2 regions of the Streptomyces sp. NPDC048290 genome follow, and region 2 is predicted to be linked to the other one. Evidence: riboswitches for the same ligand, from Rfam matches in the RefSeq annotation. Region 2 holds a riboswitch; the other holds the start of a gene.
What was found. Region 2 has a riboswitch for cobalamin ahead of AB0D49_RS28125 (prenyltransferase/squalene oxidase repeat-containing protein). Riboswitches for the same ligand answer to the same signal wherever they lie in the genome.

Region 1 (7,686 bases), on a different contig from region 2:
CATGTGCGCCCGGCCGTCCTTGGAGATGTCCGGGCTGGTGAGCAGTTGCTTGAGCAGGGCGGGGTCGGAGACCGACCAGGCCGTCACGCCGAGGATGTCGACGGGGGTGGCCGCGCCGCCGGTGCGCAGGGTGCGGTACTCGGTCTGCCAGTCGGTGCCGTGGGGGTCCAGGACGAGGGGAGGACGCTCGGACATGGGGGGCTCCTGGGTCGCTGGCCGGCCTGCGGGGGCCGGCGTGTCGGACGGACCGGAAACGACTGAGAAGGACTCTTCCCAAGGGCCCATCGGCGCAATGGCCGCCCGCGCCACGCACGCCCGTTCGGACCGAAACCGCACCCCTACGGGCGGCTCCCGCGCGGTCCGACCACGCGGCGGCCGTACGGCTCCCGCCCCGCCCGGGGCGCGCTTACCGACAGGTCAGGACGGGTGCCCGACGGGGTGTCCGCCGGTGCGCGCGGCGCTTTTGGCCGTCCGGCGCGGGTGCGGCGGGCGCGGGGCCGGGCGCCGGGGGACGGCGTGAAGCGGGCGCTCCGCACCGGGGCCCGCGCCGCGCGGTCGGTCCCCCGTGCGCCGGGGTGGGCCCGGATCAGCCGCCGAACGCGGCGGCGTGCTCACGCACCCAGTCGGCGAAGGCACGGGCCGGGCGGCCGGTGAGCCGCCGCACGGTGGGCAGGACGGTCCGCCCGGCCTCGGGCGGGTCGGTGCGCATGGCGAGGAAGAAGCCGATGTCGCTGTCCCCGAAGCCCTGGCCGCGCCAGCGGGCGACCATCTCGTCCTCGCTCAGCGCCACGAACCGGATGTCCCGGCCGAGCACTTCGGCGAGCACGGCGGTGCGTTCGGGCGCGGTCAGCGCCTCGGGCCCGGTCAGCCAGTACTCGGCGCCGTCATGGCTCTCCCGGTCGGTGAGCACGGCCGCGGCGACATCGGCGATGTCGGCCTCGTGCACCAGGGAGCTGGGCATCCCGGGGAAGCCGTCGCGGACCACGCCCTCGCTGCGGACCGACGGCGCCCACTCCAGGGTGTTGGACATGAACTCCACCGGCGCCAGCGCGGTGACCTCCAGCGGGCTCGCGGCGAGCGCCTCGTCGAGCGGGGTCTTCTCGGCGCCGCCCTTGAGCACGGTCACCCGGCGCACCCCGGCGGCGACGGCCGCGGCGACGATGCCGGGGGCGTTGTCGAGGGGGGCGTAGCCGTCGCCGAAGCTGATCAGATGGGCGGCGCCGACCCCGGCGAAGGCGGCGGGGAGGGTGGCGGTGACACCGAGGTTCCCGGCGGCCACCTCGACGCCCGGGGGCAGCTCGGCGGTCGCGGGGTCCCGGGTCAGGGCCCGTACCGGGTGCCCGGTGGCGAGCAGCCGGGCGACGAGATGGCGGCCCACGGTGCCGGTGGCGCCGGTGACGAGAACGGTCTTGGAGTGGGTCATGGAGTGGGTCATGGAGTGGCTCCTTGGTCGACTGCCCGCCACGCTAGAAACCCTTGCGGTCAGCTCCGGTCCGCGATCCCCCGAAGGCCCCACCTCACGCCCGCCCCCGCCACCGCGGGCCGTGCCGCCCGCCACGCCACGGGACCGTGTGCCGCCGGTCCGCCCCCACACCCCGCCTCGCGCCCACATCCCGCCGCCCCGTCACGGACCCCGCCACCTGCCGTGCCGCCTCACCGTCCTGCCGCTCCACCACCGCCCGCGGGCCGCGCCGCCAGCCACGCCACGCCACGGGACCGTGTGCCGCCGGTCCGCCCCCACACCCCGCCCCGCCCCCACATCCCGCCGCCCCGTCACGGACCCCGCCACCTGCCGTGCCGCCTCACCAGCGACCACGCGCCCCACCCCGTCACCCGCCCGCGCCCCCTCCGCCCGCCCCTCGCCGCCCCATCCCGCCCCACCGCCGTCCGCCCGCCGGGGCGGAGCGTGTGCCCCGGCGTGCGCCCCGGTCCGGGGCGGGGTTCCGCGCCCCTTCCCCGCCGCCCGCACTCCCATCTCACGCTATCGGGTGCGTTTAGTGTGCTTGTCGCATGTTCCTTGGACATGCCGGGCAAGCACCGGTCTGCCGAGACGGATCTCATACGCGGATCATCTCTGAAGGGGGAAACCATGCCTGTTCTGTGCCGCCCCGCGGTCGCCGTACCCGAGTACACGATCACCCATGAACAGACCCTGGGTCTGGCCCGTTCGCTGTACGCCGGGCACGAGCAACTACCGCTCGCGCTCCGGCTGATCGGCAACACCGGGGTGCGCAAGCGCCATATCGTGCAGCCGCTCGACCGTACGCTCCGGCACCCGGGATTAGAGGCACGCAACGCCACGTACGAGGCGGAGGCCAAGGCGCGGGTGCCGGACGTCGTGGAGCGGGCCCTGAAGAACGCCGGGCTCGGAGCGCGGGACATCGACGTCATCATCTATGTGTCGTGCACGGGCTTCATGATGCCGTCGCTGACCGCCTGGATGATCAACACGCTGGGGTTCCGGTACGACTGCCGGCAGATCCCCATCGCCCAGCTCGGCTGTGCGGCGGGCGGCGCGGCCATCAACCGGGCGCACGACTTCTGCATGGCCCACCCGGGCTCCAACGCCCTCATCGTGGCCTGCGAGTTCTGCTCGCTGTGCTACCAGCCGACCGATCTGACGGTGGGCAACATGCTCTCCAACGGCCTGTTCGGCGACGCGGTGGCCGCCGCCGTGGTGCGCGGCATGGGCGGCACCGGCATCGAGCTGGAGGCCAACGGCTCCTATCTGGTGCCGGACAGCGAGGACTGGATCGCCTACCGGGTGCGGCCCACCGGCTTCCACTTCATGCTGGACCGCCGGGTGCCCGGCACCATGGAGCAGCTCGCCCCGGCGCTGTCCTCGCTGGCCGCCCAGTACCGGCGGGACGCCAGCGCGCAGAGCTTCTATCTGATCCACGCGGGCGGGCCGCGCATCCTGGACGACCTCAGCCACTATCTCGGGGTGCCGTCGGAGATGTTCCGCTTCAGCCGGGCCACGCTCGCCGAGTACGGGAACATCGCGAGCGCGGTCGTCCTGGACGCGCTGCGCCGGCTGTTCGAGGAGGGCGGCTGCGCGCCGGGGGCGTCGGGGATGATCGCCGGGTTCGGGCCGGGCATCACCGCCGAGATCTCCCTCGGCCGATGGACCACCGACAGCCCGGAACCCGCGGCCGAGCAGGGCGCCGGTTCCGGCGTGCGGGCCGATCCGGCGGGCGCCGCCCCGGTACGGGTCCCCGCGCAGGCCCCGGCGCCCGCGACCGACACGGCGGCGGTCTCCACGGAGGGCCCCGTATGACGGCGGCCGATCCGGACCCGACCGTCCGCCGCCGTCCGCCGCGTACCCGGTGACCGCGGGCGCGTCCGCCGGGCCGCTGATCGTGCCGCCCGGCCGGGGGCGGACCGTGGCGGTCGCCGCCCAGCGGGTCACGTTCAAGGTGACCGGCGAGCACTCCCGCGTGGCGTCCACCTTCGAGGTCGTCGTCCCGCCCGGCTTCGATGTGGGCGCCCACACCCACACGCACAGCGAGGAGCTGTTCTACGTCATCGAGGGCGAGTTGGAGGTGCTCGCGTTCGAGCCGCTGGTGCGGACCCCGGACCACTGGCGGGAGTGGGAGTCCGCCGCCGGTGAGCGGGCCGTACGGGCGGGCCCCGGCACGCTGCTGTTCGTACCGCCGGGCTGTCCGCACGCGTTCGCCAACACCGGCCCGGACCCCGCCCGGGTGCTGTTCCAGGCGGCCCCGCCCCCGGCGCACGAGCGGTACTTCGAGGAACTCCTCGCCCTGCTGGACGGCGCGGGCGAGGACGGAGGAGAGATCGATCACGCGGCGATCGCCGCGCTGCGGCTGCGCTACGACGTCCAGCAGCTCACCCCGCTGCGCTACGCACCGCCCGCCGCCCCGGCACCCCGCTGAGCACGGCGGTCACGCTCCCGTGCCGTGTCCGCTCCCCCGGACACGGCACGGGTGGGACGTCATGTACGCGATGGCGCGGTAGCGGTTAGGGTGGCCGGTGCAGCTGGTTCGTCCCGTCCGCCAGGCGGGATGTCGTAAGAGGGAACCCGGTGGGAATCCGGGACTGCCCCGCAGCGGTGAGTGGGAACGACCGCCGTCATACGCACTGGGTCCGGGAGAACGGGCCTGGGAAGCGACGGCCAGTAGGTGTCCTGACGTCGTCAGGACGGGCCCGCGAGTCCGAAGACCTGCCACTGCCCGTGCGCGGACCTCCGTGCGCGGACATTCCGGTGACCTCGTGGGCGGGTCGGCGTACAGAGCCAGGCCAAGGACCGTGCCATGCCGCGCGCGGACCGGGACCGCCCGGCCTCGTCACCCTTCGCGTCCGCGTCCCGTCGCCGGGATCTCAGGGATTCATCTCGCGAAGGAGATCTCCGTGACCAGCAAGTCCGCAGCCGCGGCAGCACGGGCCACCGTGTACGGCTACCCCCGTCAGGGACAGCACCGGGAACTGAAGAAGGCGATCGAGGGCTACTGGAAGGGCCGCGTCACCGCCGACGCGCTGCGCGCCACCGCCGCCGAACTGCGCTCCGCCAACTGGCGCCGGCTCACCGAGGCGGGCATCGCCGAGGTCCCCACCGGTGACTTCTCGTACTACGACCATGTGCTGGACACGAGTGTGATGGTCGGCGCGATCCCCGCCCGGCACCGGGAGGCGGTGGCCGCCGACGCGCTGGACGGCTACTTCGCGATGGCGCGCGGCACGCAGGACGTGGCGCCGCTGGAGATGACGAAGTGGTTCGACACGAACTACCACTACCTGGTGCCCGAGCTGGGCCCGGACACCGTCTTCGCCGCCGACTCCGCCATGCAGGTCGCCGAACTGGCCGAGGCGCTGGCGCTGGGGCTGACCGCCCGTCCGGTGCTGGTCGGCCCGGTCACGTATCTGCTGCTGGCCAAGCCCGCGCCGGGCGTGGCCGCCGACTTCGATCCGCTGACCCTGCTGGACCGGCTGCTGCCGGTGTACGCGGAGGTGCTCGCCGATCTGCGGGCGGCCGGTGCCGAGTGGGTCCAGCTGGACGAGCCCGCCCTGGTCCAGGACCGCACCCCGGCCGAGCTGAACGCCGCCGCTCGCGCCTACCGTGACCTCGGTGCCCTCACCGACCGGCCGAAGCTGCTGGTGGCCTCGTACTTCGACCGGCTCGGGGACGCGCTGCCGGTGCTCGCGAAGGCGCCCGTGGAGGGGCTCGCGCTGGACTTCACGGAGTCCGCCGCCGCCAACCTGGACGCGCTCGCCGCGGTCGGCGGGCTGCCCGGCAAGCGGCTGGTGGCCGGTGTCGTCAACGGCCGCAACATCTGGGTCAACGACCTCAGCCGGTCCCTGTCCACCCTGGGCACCCTGCTGGGGCTCGCCGACCGGGTCGACGTGGCCGCGTCCTGCTCGCTGCTCCATGTGCCGCTGGACACCGCCCCGGAGCGGGACATCGAACCGCAGGTCAGGCGCTGGCTGGCGTTCGCCCGGCAGAAGACCGCGGAGATCGTCACGCTGGCCAAGGGGCTCGCCGGGGGCACCGACGCCATCGCCGCCCAACTGGCCGCCAACCGGGCCGACCTGGCGTCCCGCGCGGGCTCGCCGATCACCCGCGACCCGGCGGTGCGGGCCCGTGCCGCCGCCGTCACGGACGCCGACGCCCGCCGCTCCCAGCCGTACGCCGAGCGGACCGCGGCGCAGCGCGCCCACCTCGGGCTGCCGCTGCTGCCGACCACCACCATCGGCTCCTTCCCGCAGACCGACGCGCTGCGCACGGCCCGCGCCGATCTGCGGGCCGGGCGGATCGACACCGCCGGGTACGAGGACCGCATCAAGAGCGAGATCCGGGACGTGCTGACGTTCCAGGAGAAGGCCGGTCTCGATGTCCTGGTGCACGGCGAGCCCGAGCGCAACGACATGGTCCAGTACTTCGCCGAGCAGCTCACCGGCTATCTCGCCACCCAGCACGGCTGGGTCCAGTCGTACGGCACCCGGTACGTCCGGCCGCCGATCCTGGCCGGGGACATCTCCCGCCCGGAGCCGATGACCGTGCGCTGGACGACATACGCGCAGTCGCTCACCGACCGGCCGGTCAAGGGCATGTTGACCGGGCCGGTGACCATGCTGGCCTGGTCGTTCGTCCGGGACGACCAGCCGCTCGGGGACACCGCACGGCAGGTGGCGCTCGCCCTGCGCGACGAGGTGGCCGACCTGGAGGCGGCCGGTACCTCGGTCATCCAGGTGGACGAGCCCGCGCTGCGCGAGACGCTGCCGCTGCGCGCCGCCGACCACGCCGCCTATCTGGCGTGGGCGACGGAGGCGTTCCGGCTGTCCACCGCCGGGGTGCGGCCGGACACGCAGATCCATACGCACATGTGCTACGCCGAGTTCGGTGACATCGTGCGGGCGATCGACGACCTCGACGCCGATGTGATCAGCCTGGAGGCGGCCCGCTCGCACATGCAGGTGGCGCGTGAGCTGGCCGCGCACGGCTATCCGCGCGAGGCGGGACCGGGTGTCTACGACATCCACTCGCCGCGGGTGCCGAGCGCCGATGAGGCGGCCGAGCTGCTGCGCACCGGGCTGAAGGCGATCCCGGCGGAGCGGCTGTGGGTGAACCCGGACTGCGGTCTGAAGACCCGTGGCTGGCCGGAGACCCGGGCGTCGCTGGAGCACCTGGTGGCAGCGGCCCGCACGGTCCGCTCGGAACTGGCCTGATCCATGGGCGGGGCCGGGGAGTTCCGCTCCCCGGCCCGTCGGTCACAGGCCCACGTCCCGGGCGCGGATGTCGTCCAGGGACTCCCGGCGGACCAGCAGCCGGGCCCGGCCGTCGGTGACCGCGGCGACCGGCGGACGGCCGACCAGGTTGTAGCCGGACGCCATCGACAGGTGGTAGGCGCCCGCGACCGGCACCGCGAGCAGATCGCCCGGCCGGACGTCGTCCGGGAGTTCGGCGCCGGCGGCCAGCACGTCGCCCGCCTCGCAGTGCCGGCCGACCACGGTGACCGGGGCCGGGGGGCCGCCCGCGCGGCCGATCAGCCGGGGCGCGTACCGCACGCCGTACAGCGCCGGACGCGGGTTGTCGCTCATGCCGCCGTCGACGGCCACATAGGTGTGCGCGCCGGTGTGTTTGACGGCGAGGACCCGGTAGAGGGCGATCCCGGCGGGGCCCGCGACGGCCCGGCCCGGTTCGATGAGCAGCCGGGGCACCGGCAGCCCCGCCGCCGCGCACGCCCCGGTGAGTTCGGCGCGCACCCGGCGGGCCAGCGCGGTGAGGTCGAGGGCGGGTTCGCCGGGGCGGTAGGCGATGCCGTGGCCGCCGCCGAGGTCGAGTTCGGGCAGGATCACGCCGTGCTGCCGGTGCAGCCGGGCCATCAGCCCCACCAGTCTGCGCACGGCCGCGAGATACGGCTTGACGCTGGTGATCTGCGAGCCGAGATGGCAGTGCAGCCCGGTGAGTTCGAGTTGTGGCTGGTCCAGGATGCGGGCGATGGCGTGCTGGGCGTATCCGTCGGAGATGGACAGCCCGAACTTCTGGTCCTCGGTGCCGGTGCGGATCTTGTCGTGGCCGCCCGCCGAGATCCCGGGCACCACCCGGACCATGACCCGCTGATGTCCGCCGGGCCCCACGGCGGCGGCCAGCCGGGCGATCTCGGAGGGGCTGTCGATGACGATCCGTCCGACGCCGAGCCGCAGCGCGCTCGCCAGGTCGCGCGGTGACTT
Region 2 (7,686 bases):
GCGGGCACCGCCACCAACACCAACGCCCCGGTCAAGGTGTCCCTGACCGTGCAGGGCCCGGACGGGCTGCTGTTCAAGGGGAAGGTCAAGACCAAGGGGCATGAGGTGACCACCGCCACCGGCGGTACCCACAGATGCGACGGCACCAACGGCGGCGCCCACCCGAGCGCCGTGCCCACGCCGACCGCGGCGCTCGACGACGCGGCCCGCAAGCACCACTTCACGTGGGACGGCACCTGGTACCCGTCGTTCGAGGACTTCTTCGTGGAGTCCATCAAGGACGTCACCGGCGGCGGGGTCGCCTACTGGAACATCTCCGTCAACGGCACCCCGACCCCGGTGGGCGGCTGCCAGTTCAAGCTGAACGCGGGGGACAAGGTCGCCTTCACCTGGACCACGTTCTAGAGCGCGGCGGTGCGGGCCGGGGACGTCACCGCGTCCCCGGCCCGCGCCTCTCAGACGCCCCAGCGCAGGGCGAGGGTGTCGCCCACGTTCACCGTGGCGCCCCGGGTCGCCGCGGTGAACGCCGCTCCGTCGGTGCTGACCTTCCAGGTGCTGGAGCCGCTGTTGGCCTTGCCGTTGAGCGCGGTGACCGTGCCGGTGCCGGAGGCCGGGGTGACCGAGGTGACACAGCCCGCCGGGGTCGCGGCGGAGGCCGCGGCGTCCAGGACCGCGCCGAGGGTGGTGGTCGTACCGGTCGGGGTGATCGCGACCGAGCAGACCTTGAGGGTGCCGCTGCCGTCGTCGACCGTCAGCGCCAGCTTGGTGGCGGTGCCGGAGGTGAAGGTGGACTGACCCACCCACTGCGGGGCGCCCACCGTCGTCGGCAGCGGCGGGGCGGAGGTGAAGCCGCCGCCCGCGACCGCGCGCAGCCCGTCGATGGAGGCATAGGCGGACGGGGCGGTGTCGCTGGGCAGGTACTTGAAGCCGCCGCCCGGGTTGAACTGCTGGGCGATCAGGAAGTCCACCGGTGTCTTGCCCATCGGCGTGAGGAAGTCACCGGTCTGCGGGTTGATGCCGCAGGCGTTAAGGCCGGACACCGCCCAGCCGTTGGAGTCGGTGTTCGCCCCGAACATGGCGAGGAAGGCCCCGCTGTTCGACACCAGCTTGCTCTTCAGGAACGCCTTGGCCTGGGTGATGTCGGGGTCGGTGTTGGGGACGCCGGACACGCACAGCGCGGCCATCGCGGCGCCGGTCATGTCGATGTCGCTGGCGGCGGCGAGCTGGGTCGGGTTGCCCTCGGCCTTGCTGAAGTTCCAGCCGCCGTCGTTGTGCTGGTTGGCCCGGATACGGGTGACCATGGCGTCCCGCAGGGACTGGGGGACGCGGATCTGCCCGGCCTGGGTGCGGGCGCCGTTCAGGGCGAGCGCGGCGAACACCGTGCCGTTGAAGTTGGCCGACGGGCCGAAGTAGCCGGGTTCGGCGGTCTGCCAGTAGCGGTAGATGTCGGCGATCAGGTTGCGGGAGGCCGAGACGCGGGCCGGGTCGATCCCGGCGGCGTACGCGTTGAGGGTGCCGCGCTCGTAGTCGGTGACGACCGGGGAGGCGGACGGCCAGCCGCTGGTGGCCAGCAGATTGCGGTAGACGGTTCTGGCGTTCTTGCTGGTGTCGGTGCCCGGTACGACGTCCACGGCGGCGGTACCGGCCGCGGCGAACGCGCTGAACGCCCACTCGTTGGACAGCCCCGACCCGGCGTAGGAGCCGTCGGCCGCCTGGAGGCTGTCGAGGTAGGCGACCCCGTTGGTCTTGGAGGTGGCGATCTGGGCGGGGGTGGCGGTCGCGGCGGCGGGCAGGGTGGTGAGGGCGAAGGCGCCGAGGGCGGCGGCGGAGGTGAGGGTGAGCCGGCGCAGTGCGGTACGGCGGTGAGCGAGGCGCGGGGCCATGGCGTGCTCCAGGGATCAGGGGACGCCGGCCTCGCCGCGGCCGGACGGCCGAGGCGGGGGCCGCCGTCCTGGACGCGTGAACGGGCTGCCGGAAAAGGGCGCCGGGGTGGGCATTCGGGCTCGGACCGGCCTCCCGCCGTTCCACACCGCTGCGCGTCAGCCCCGGATTCGCACCGGGTTCCCCCACTCGGCAGTGCGGGACGGTACCTGACGGGGGTGCCGGTCGCCATAGGGCCAAAATCACCCGGCAGGGTGGTTTCTGCCGCGTCTTGACGCCCTGTGCGAACCGTGCTCAAATCCGGTCGATACGCAAAGAGTTCCAGGGGAAGCCGGTCGGATTCCGGCGCTGACCCGCAACCGTAGGTCCGGCCGCGCCGGGCGAGCCGGAGCACCTGGGGCGTGATCGAGCAACAGACGCCGTCGTGGACTACGGCGTGGTGCGACGGCTTCTCGCGCGGGCCCGGCCTGTACCGCGAGGGCCCTCGACCCACGTCCGGGCCCCGCGGGGACAGGACGAGGGGGACCGCGATGCGGACCGGAGAGCGAAGAGAGCGGCGCACGGGCGGCAGACCGGGGCCCTGGACGGCGGCCGGTACGGCACTGCTGGTGCTGGTCGCGGCCTGCGTGACATTCTTCACCGTCTCCTCGCCCGCGGCGGCCGATCCGATCGACGGCTGCACGGCCACGAAGGGCGCGATCGTCGCCGTCGACTTCGGCCCGTTCGGCGGCGAGGTCGAGCGGGGCTGCGACACCTCCCCCACCACCGGCTACGACCTGCTCCACGAGGGCGGGTTCAGCACCGCGGGCACCGACCACGACGGGCCCGCGTTCATCTGCCGCATCGGCTACGGCCCGTTCGACTCCGGCACCCAGTACCCGACGCCGGACAAGGAGTCCTGCGTCCTGACCCCGCCCGCCACCGCCTACTGGTCGTACTGGGTGGCCGAGCCGGGGGACGACGACTGGTCCTACTCCCAGTACGGGGCCATGGACCGGCGGCTGAACGACGGTGACGTGGACGCCTGGGTGTTCGGCGGCACGGACGTCGGCGGCACCACCGGCCGTCCCACGTTCAGCCCCGACGACGTCCGCGCCGGAGGCGGCGGGCCCACCCCGACACCGCCCGGTCCGACGCTGACCGGCGCGCCCGGCGAGATCGACGTGGACGGCGCCGCCGACTGGCTCAAGAGCCGTCTCACCGACGGCGAACGGATCGTGGACGAGGGCGCCACCGACGCCAATCCGTTCCTGACCGCGCTGACGGCGTTCGGGCTGGCCGCCGCCGAGGGCGACAGCGAGACCGTCGGCAAGGTCACCGACTTCCTGGCCTCCGCCGCCGGTCCCGTCGCCTACCCCAACGGCACGGACAAGGCGCCCGACGCCACCAGCGCGGCCCGTCTCGCGCTGCTCGCGTCGGTCACCGAACGCGATCCGCGTGACTTCGGCGGCCATGATCTGATCGGCGACCTGGTGGCGCACATCTGCCCGGCGGGCCCCGAGTCCGGTCCCGCCCCCGGCTGCACCGGCAAGGGCGACTTCGGGGACAGCGGCTACACCGAGGGCCAGGCGCTGGGCGTCCTCGCCCTGGCGCGCGCCGACGAGGAGCCGCCCGCAGCGACCGTCCAGCGGCTGACCCAGCTCCAGTGCCGTGACGGCGGAGTGACCAGCGTCCTCATCCGGCCGGGCGAGTACTGCGACGGCGACGCGGGGACCACCGGTCTGGTCGCCCTCGCCCTGCACACGGCGGGCGGGCAGGACGCGGCCGTGGACAAGGCCCTCGCCTATCTCGTCAAGAACCAGCGCGCGGACGGCGGGTTCCCGGCGTACACCGACTCCCCCACCGCGGGCGTCATCTCCACCGCGTACGCCGCGCAGGCGCTACGGGTGCTCGGGATGAAGAAGCAGGCCGACGCGGCGGTGGCGTGGCTGTCGCGGGAGCAGACCGAGGGCGGCGGCTTCGGCTTCGAGGAGGCGCAGACCGACCCTCAGCTGTACCCGACGGCGCTGGCGGTGCTCGCGGGCACCGGCAAGAGCCTGGCCGATCTGACGGTGAAGGAGCCGGAGCCCAGCGGCCCGCCCACCACCACCTCGCCCACCCCGACCCGGACCCCGCCGCCCGGCGCGGGCCCCGACCTGAAGAAGGGCGTCGCCTACCTCACCAGCGCCGCCCAGCTGAAGCAGGGCCGGTACTACACCGCCGGACCCGCCGTCTCCCGCGCCGACTTCGGGCTGACCATCGACGGCGCCTACGCGCTCGCCGCGACCGGCCTGGACAACGACGCGCTGCGCGGCATCGTCGACTTCCTGGACGAGCGGGGCACCGACGGCGAGGGACGCACGATCCGCGACTACATGAAGATCGGCACCGAGTACGCCTCGGGCGGCTTCATCGGCAAGACCGCCCTGCTCGCCGAGTCCGTCGGCCGTGACCCGCGCGACTTCGCCGGACAGGACCTGATCGGCGCGCTGGAGACGGCGGTGTGCGCGAAGGCCAGCGCGGCACCGGACCGCTCCTGTGCCGCGAAGGGCAACTACACGTACGCCACGTCCGTGTTCTCCCAGTCCCTGGGGATCATGGCGCAGTTGCGGGCGGGCGAGGAGGACGCGGCGGCCGAGCCGATCGCGTACCTCGCGGGGCTTCAGCACGACGACAGCGGCGCCTGGCCGAGCCTGATCCCGTCCACGGGCGACTCGGACGTGGACTCCACGGCGATGGCCGCGATGGCGCTGGATCTGGCGGGTGACAACGCGGCCGTCGACAAGGCGCTGCGGTGGATCGCGGACCAGCAGCAGTCCAGCGGTGGTTTCAAGAGTTCGATCGGCACCTCCGTGAACTCCACGGCCCTGGCGATCCAGGGGCTGTCCCTGGACGCGGGCGCCTATCCGAAGGAGATCGCGGCGGCCCGGAAGTTCCTGGCCGCGCAGCAGAACGGCGACGGCGGTTTCAATGTGGCCGCCGAGGGCCAGCGCGGCTCCGATCTGCGGGCGTCCACCCAGGCGGTGGGCGGCGCGACCGGCATCTCGTTCGCCTATCTGGAACAGTCCCTGGAGGGCACCTCGCCGCAGCCCACGCCCCGGCCCAGCGGGTCCACCCCGGACATCGTGACGCCCGGCGAGTCCGGTGGCGGCACGGGCGGCGGCGACTTCACCGCGGACGGCGGCAGCGGGGGCCTCGCCTCCACCGGCGTCCAGGTCACCATGCTCGCCGCCATCGCCGCACTGCTGGTGCTGGCGGGCTGGCGGGTCGTGGTGGTGGCCCGGCGCCGCACCGCCGGGACGGGAGACGGACGATGAGGCGGCCGACGGCGCTCGCGGCCCGGGTGACGGCCGCCCTGGCCCTCACCGGCGCCGCGCTCACCGCGACCACCGCCCCGGCGGCGGCCGACCCGCAGCCGATGGGCCGGTGCACCACCAGCTCCGGGGCGGTGCTGGCGGTCGACTTCAGCGACTGGGGCGGGCCCATCCTGCGGTCCTGCGGCACCACCCCGACCACCGGCTACGAACTCCTCAACCAGGGCGGCTGGCGCACCACCGGCACCGGGCACGACGGTCCGGCGTTCATCTGCCGCATCGGCTACAGCGGCCACCAGAACGGCAGGCAGTATCCGACCGCCGCCCAGGAGGACTGTGTCCTGACCCCGCCCGCCTCCGCGTACTGGTCGTACTGGCACGCCGACCCGGGCCAGAACGACTGGAGTTACAGCCAGCTCGGCGCGATGCTCTACAAGCCCAAGCCCGGCAGCGTCGATCTGTGGATCTTCGGCGGCACGAACATCGAGGGCACCGAGGGCCGTCCCACCGTCACCCCCGACCAGTTGCGCGCCAAGAACACCCGCCCGCAGGGCAATGCGGCGCCGCCCGCGAGCGACGACAACGCGCCCGCGCTGCCCCCGGGCGTGGACACCGGACCGGCGCCCGAGCGGCGCACCACCGCCCCGCCGAGGCCGCCGAAGGCGTCGCCGTCCCCGAAGCCCAGCCCGAAGAGGCCCGCCAAGAGCCCGTCCCCGTCCCCCACGCCGAGTCCCTCCGCCAGTCCGTCGGACAGCGCCCCCGCGCTGGCCGCGCCCCGTACCAGCCCCGGACCGACCGTGGTCGACGCCGCCCCGGCGGCCGACGCCCCGCACGACTCCGGTTCGATCGTGCCGGTGGTCACCGGCGCGGCCCTGGTCGTCCTGGTGGGCGGCGCCGCGGTGTTCGCGGCCCGCCGCCGTCGTACCGAGTGACCCCGGTGTCCCGTACGACGGCCATGGCGGCGGCGCCCGCCGGGTCCGATCCCCTCCCGGACCCGCGCGGGCGCCGTCTGCCGCGCATCCTGCATCCGCTCGCCTGGTGGATCTGGGCGCTGGCGCTGGCCACCGCCGCCAGCCGCACCAACAATCCGCTGCTGCTGTTCCTGGTGCTGGCCGTGCTCGGCTATGTGGTCTCCGCGCGCCGCACGGAGGCGCCCTGGGCGCGCGGCTTCAAGTACTACCTGTATCTCGCGCTGACCGTGGTGGCGATCCGGATCGTGTTCCGGGCGATCTTCGCCACCGGCATCCAGCCCACCGACCACTTCCTGTTCGCGCTGCCGCACATCCCCACCCCCGACTGGTACGCGGGTATCCAGCTCGGCGGCCCGGTGTCGCTGGAGGCGCTGCTGTCGGCGGCGACGGAGGGGCTGCGGCTGGCGTGCATGTTGTGCTGCATCGGCGCCGCCAACACCCTCGCCAACCCCAAGCGCGCCCTGCGGGTCCTGCCCGGCGCCCTGTACGAACTGGGCGTGGCGGTCACGGTGTCGATCAGTGTCGCCCCCCAACTGGTGCTGAGCGTCCAGCGGGTGGCGCGGGCCCGGAAACTGCGGGCCGGACGGACCCAGGGGCTGCGGGCGCTGCGCGGGATCGTGGTGCCGGTCCTGGAGGACGCGCTGGAGCGCTCGCTGCGGCTGGCCGCCGCCATGGACTCCCGGGGCTACGGCCGGGCGGGCACCGCGACCCGCCGCTCCCGGCGGATCACCGGGGCGCTGCTGCTGCTCGGCATGTGCGGGCTGTGCGCGGGGGCGTACGGGCTGCTGGACGCGACGGCGCCCGCGTTCCTCGGGCTGCCCGCGATGGCGGTCGGGGCGCTGCTGTGTGTGGCGGGGCTGCGGCTCGGCGGGCGGCGCGTCACCCGTACCACCTATCGTCCCGATCCGTGGCGGCTGCCCGAGTGGGCGGTCGCGGGCAGTGGGCTGCTGGCCGCCGTGCTGCTGCTGAGCAGCCTGGGCTACGACCCCGCCCAGCTCAATCCGACGTTCTATCCCCTCAGCTGGCCCGAGCTGCCGCTCGTCCCGACCCTGGCGATCCTGCTGGCGGGCACGGCGGGGTTCGTGGCACCGCCCCCGGAGCCGGTCCGCCCCCGCACGACCGAGAGAGCCGAACGCCCGTGATCACCTTCGACCAGGTCACCCTCCAGTACGACGACACACCCGGACCGGCGCTGCGGGACGTGGACCTCACGGTGGAGGAGGGCGAGCTGTGTCTCGTCGTCGGCCACACCGGCACCGGCAAGTCGACCCTGCTGGGCGCGGTCAACGGGCTGGTGCCGCACTTCACCGGGGGCACGCTGTCGGGGCGGGTCACCGTCGACGGCCGGGACACCGCCCACCATCCGCCGCGCGAACTGGCGGACGTGGTGGGCGTGGTGGGCCAGGACCCGGCCGACGGGTTCGTCACCGACACGGTGGAGGAGGAACTCGCCTACGCGATGGAGCAGTTGGCGATCCCCCCGGCGACCATGCGCAAGCGGGTCGAGGAGACCCTCGATCTGCTGGGTCTTGCGGATCTGC

Region 1: it holds a riboswitch for cobalamin, as region 2 does, so the genes downstream of both, metE (5-methyltetrahydropteroyltriglutamate--homocysteine S-methyltransferase) here and AB0D49_RS28125 (prenyltransferase/squalene oxidase repeat-containing protein) in region 2, are expected to answer to the same signal.

The regions. Positions count from the first base shown of each region.
Region 1 is NZ_JBEZLM010000001.1:12,691-20,376, forward strand. It holds gene AB0D49_RS00065 (cytochrome P450) at 1-195, opposite strand, end outside; gene AB0D49_RS00070 (NAD(P)H-binding protein) at 587-1,435, opposite strand; gene AB0D49_RS00075 (type III polyketide synthase) at 2,090-3,277, shown strand; gene AB0D49_RS00080 (cupin domain-containing protein) at 3,327-3,893, shown strand; cobalamin riboswitch at 3,998-4,186, shown strand; gene metE (5-methyltetrahydropteroyltriglutamate--homocysteine S-methyltransferase) at 4,369-6,681, shown strand; gene lysA (diaminopimelate decarboxylase) at 6,724-7,686, opposite strand, start outside.
Region 2 is NZ_JBEZLM010000018.1:155,544-163,229, reverse strand. It holds gene AB0D49_RS28135 (DUF4430 domain-containing protein) at 1-405, shown strand, start outside; gene AB0D49_RS28130 (hypothetical protein) at 456-1,883, opposite strand; cobalamin riboswitch at 1,992-2,067, opposite strand; cobalamin riboswitch at 2,153-2,298, shown strand; gene AB0D49_RS28125 (prenyltransferase/squalene oxidase repeat-containing protein) at 2,412-5,177, shown strand; gene AB0D49_RS28120 (hypothetical protein) at 5,174-6,106, shown strand; gene AB0D49_RS28115 (energy-coupling factor transporter transmembrane component T) at 6,130-7,287, shown strand; gene AB0D49_RS28110 (ATP-binding cassette domain-containing protein) at 7,284-7,686, shown strand, end outside.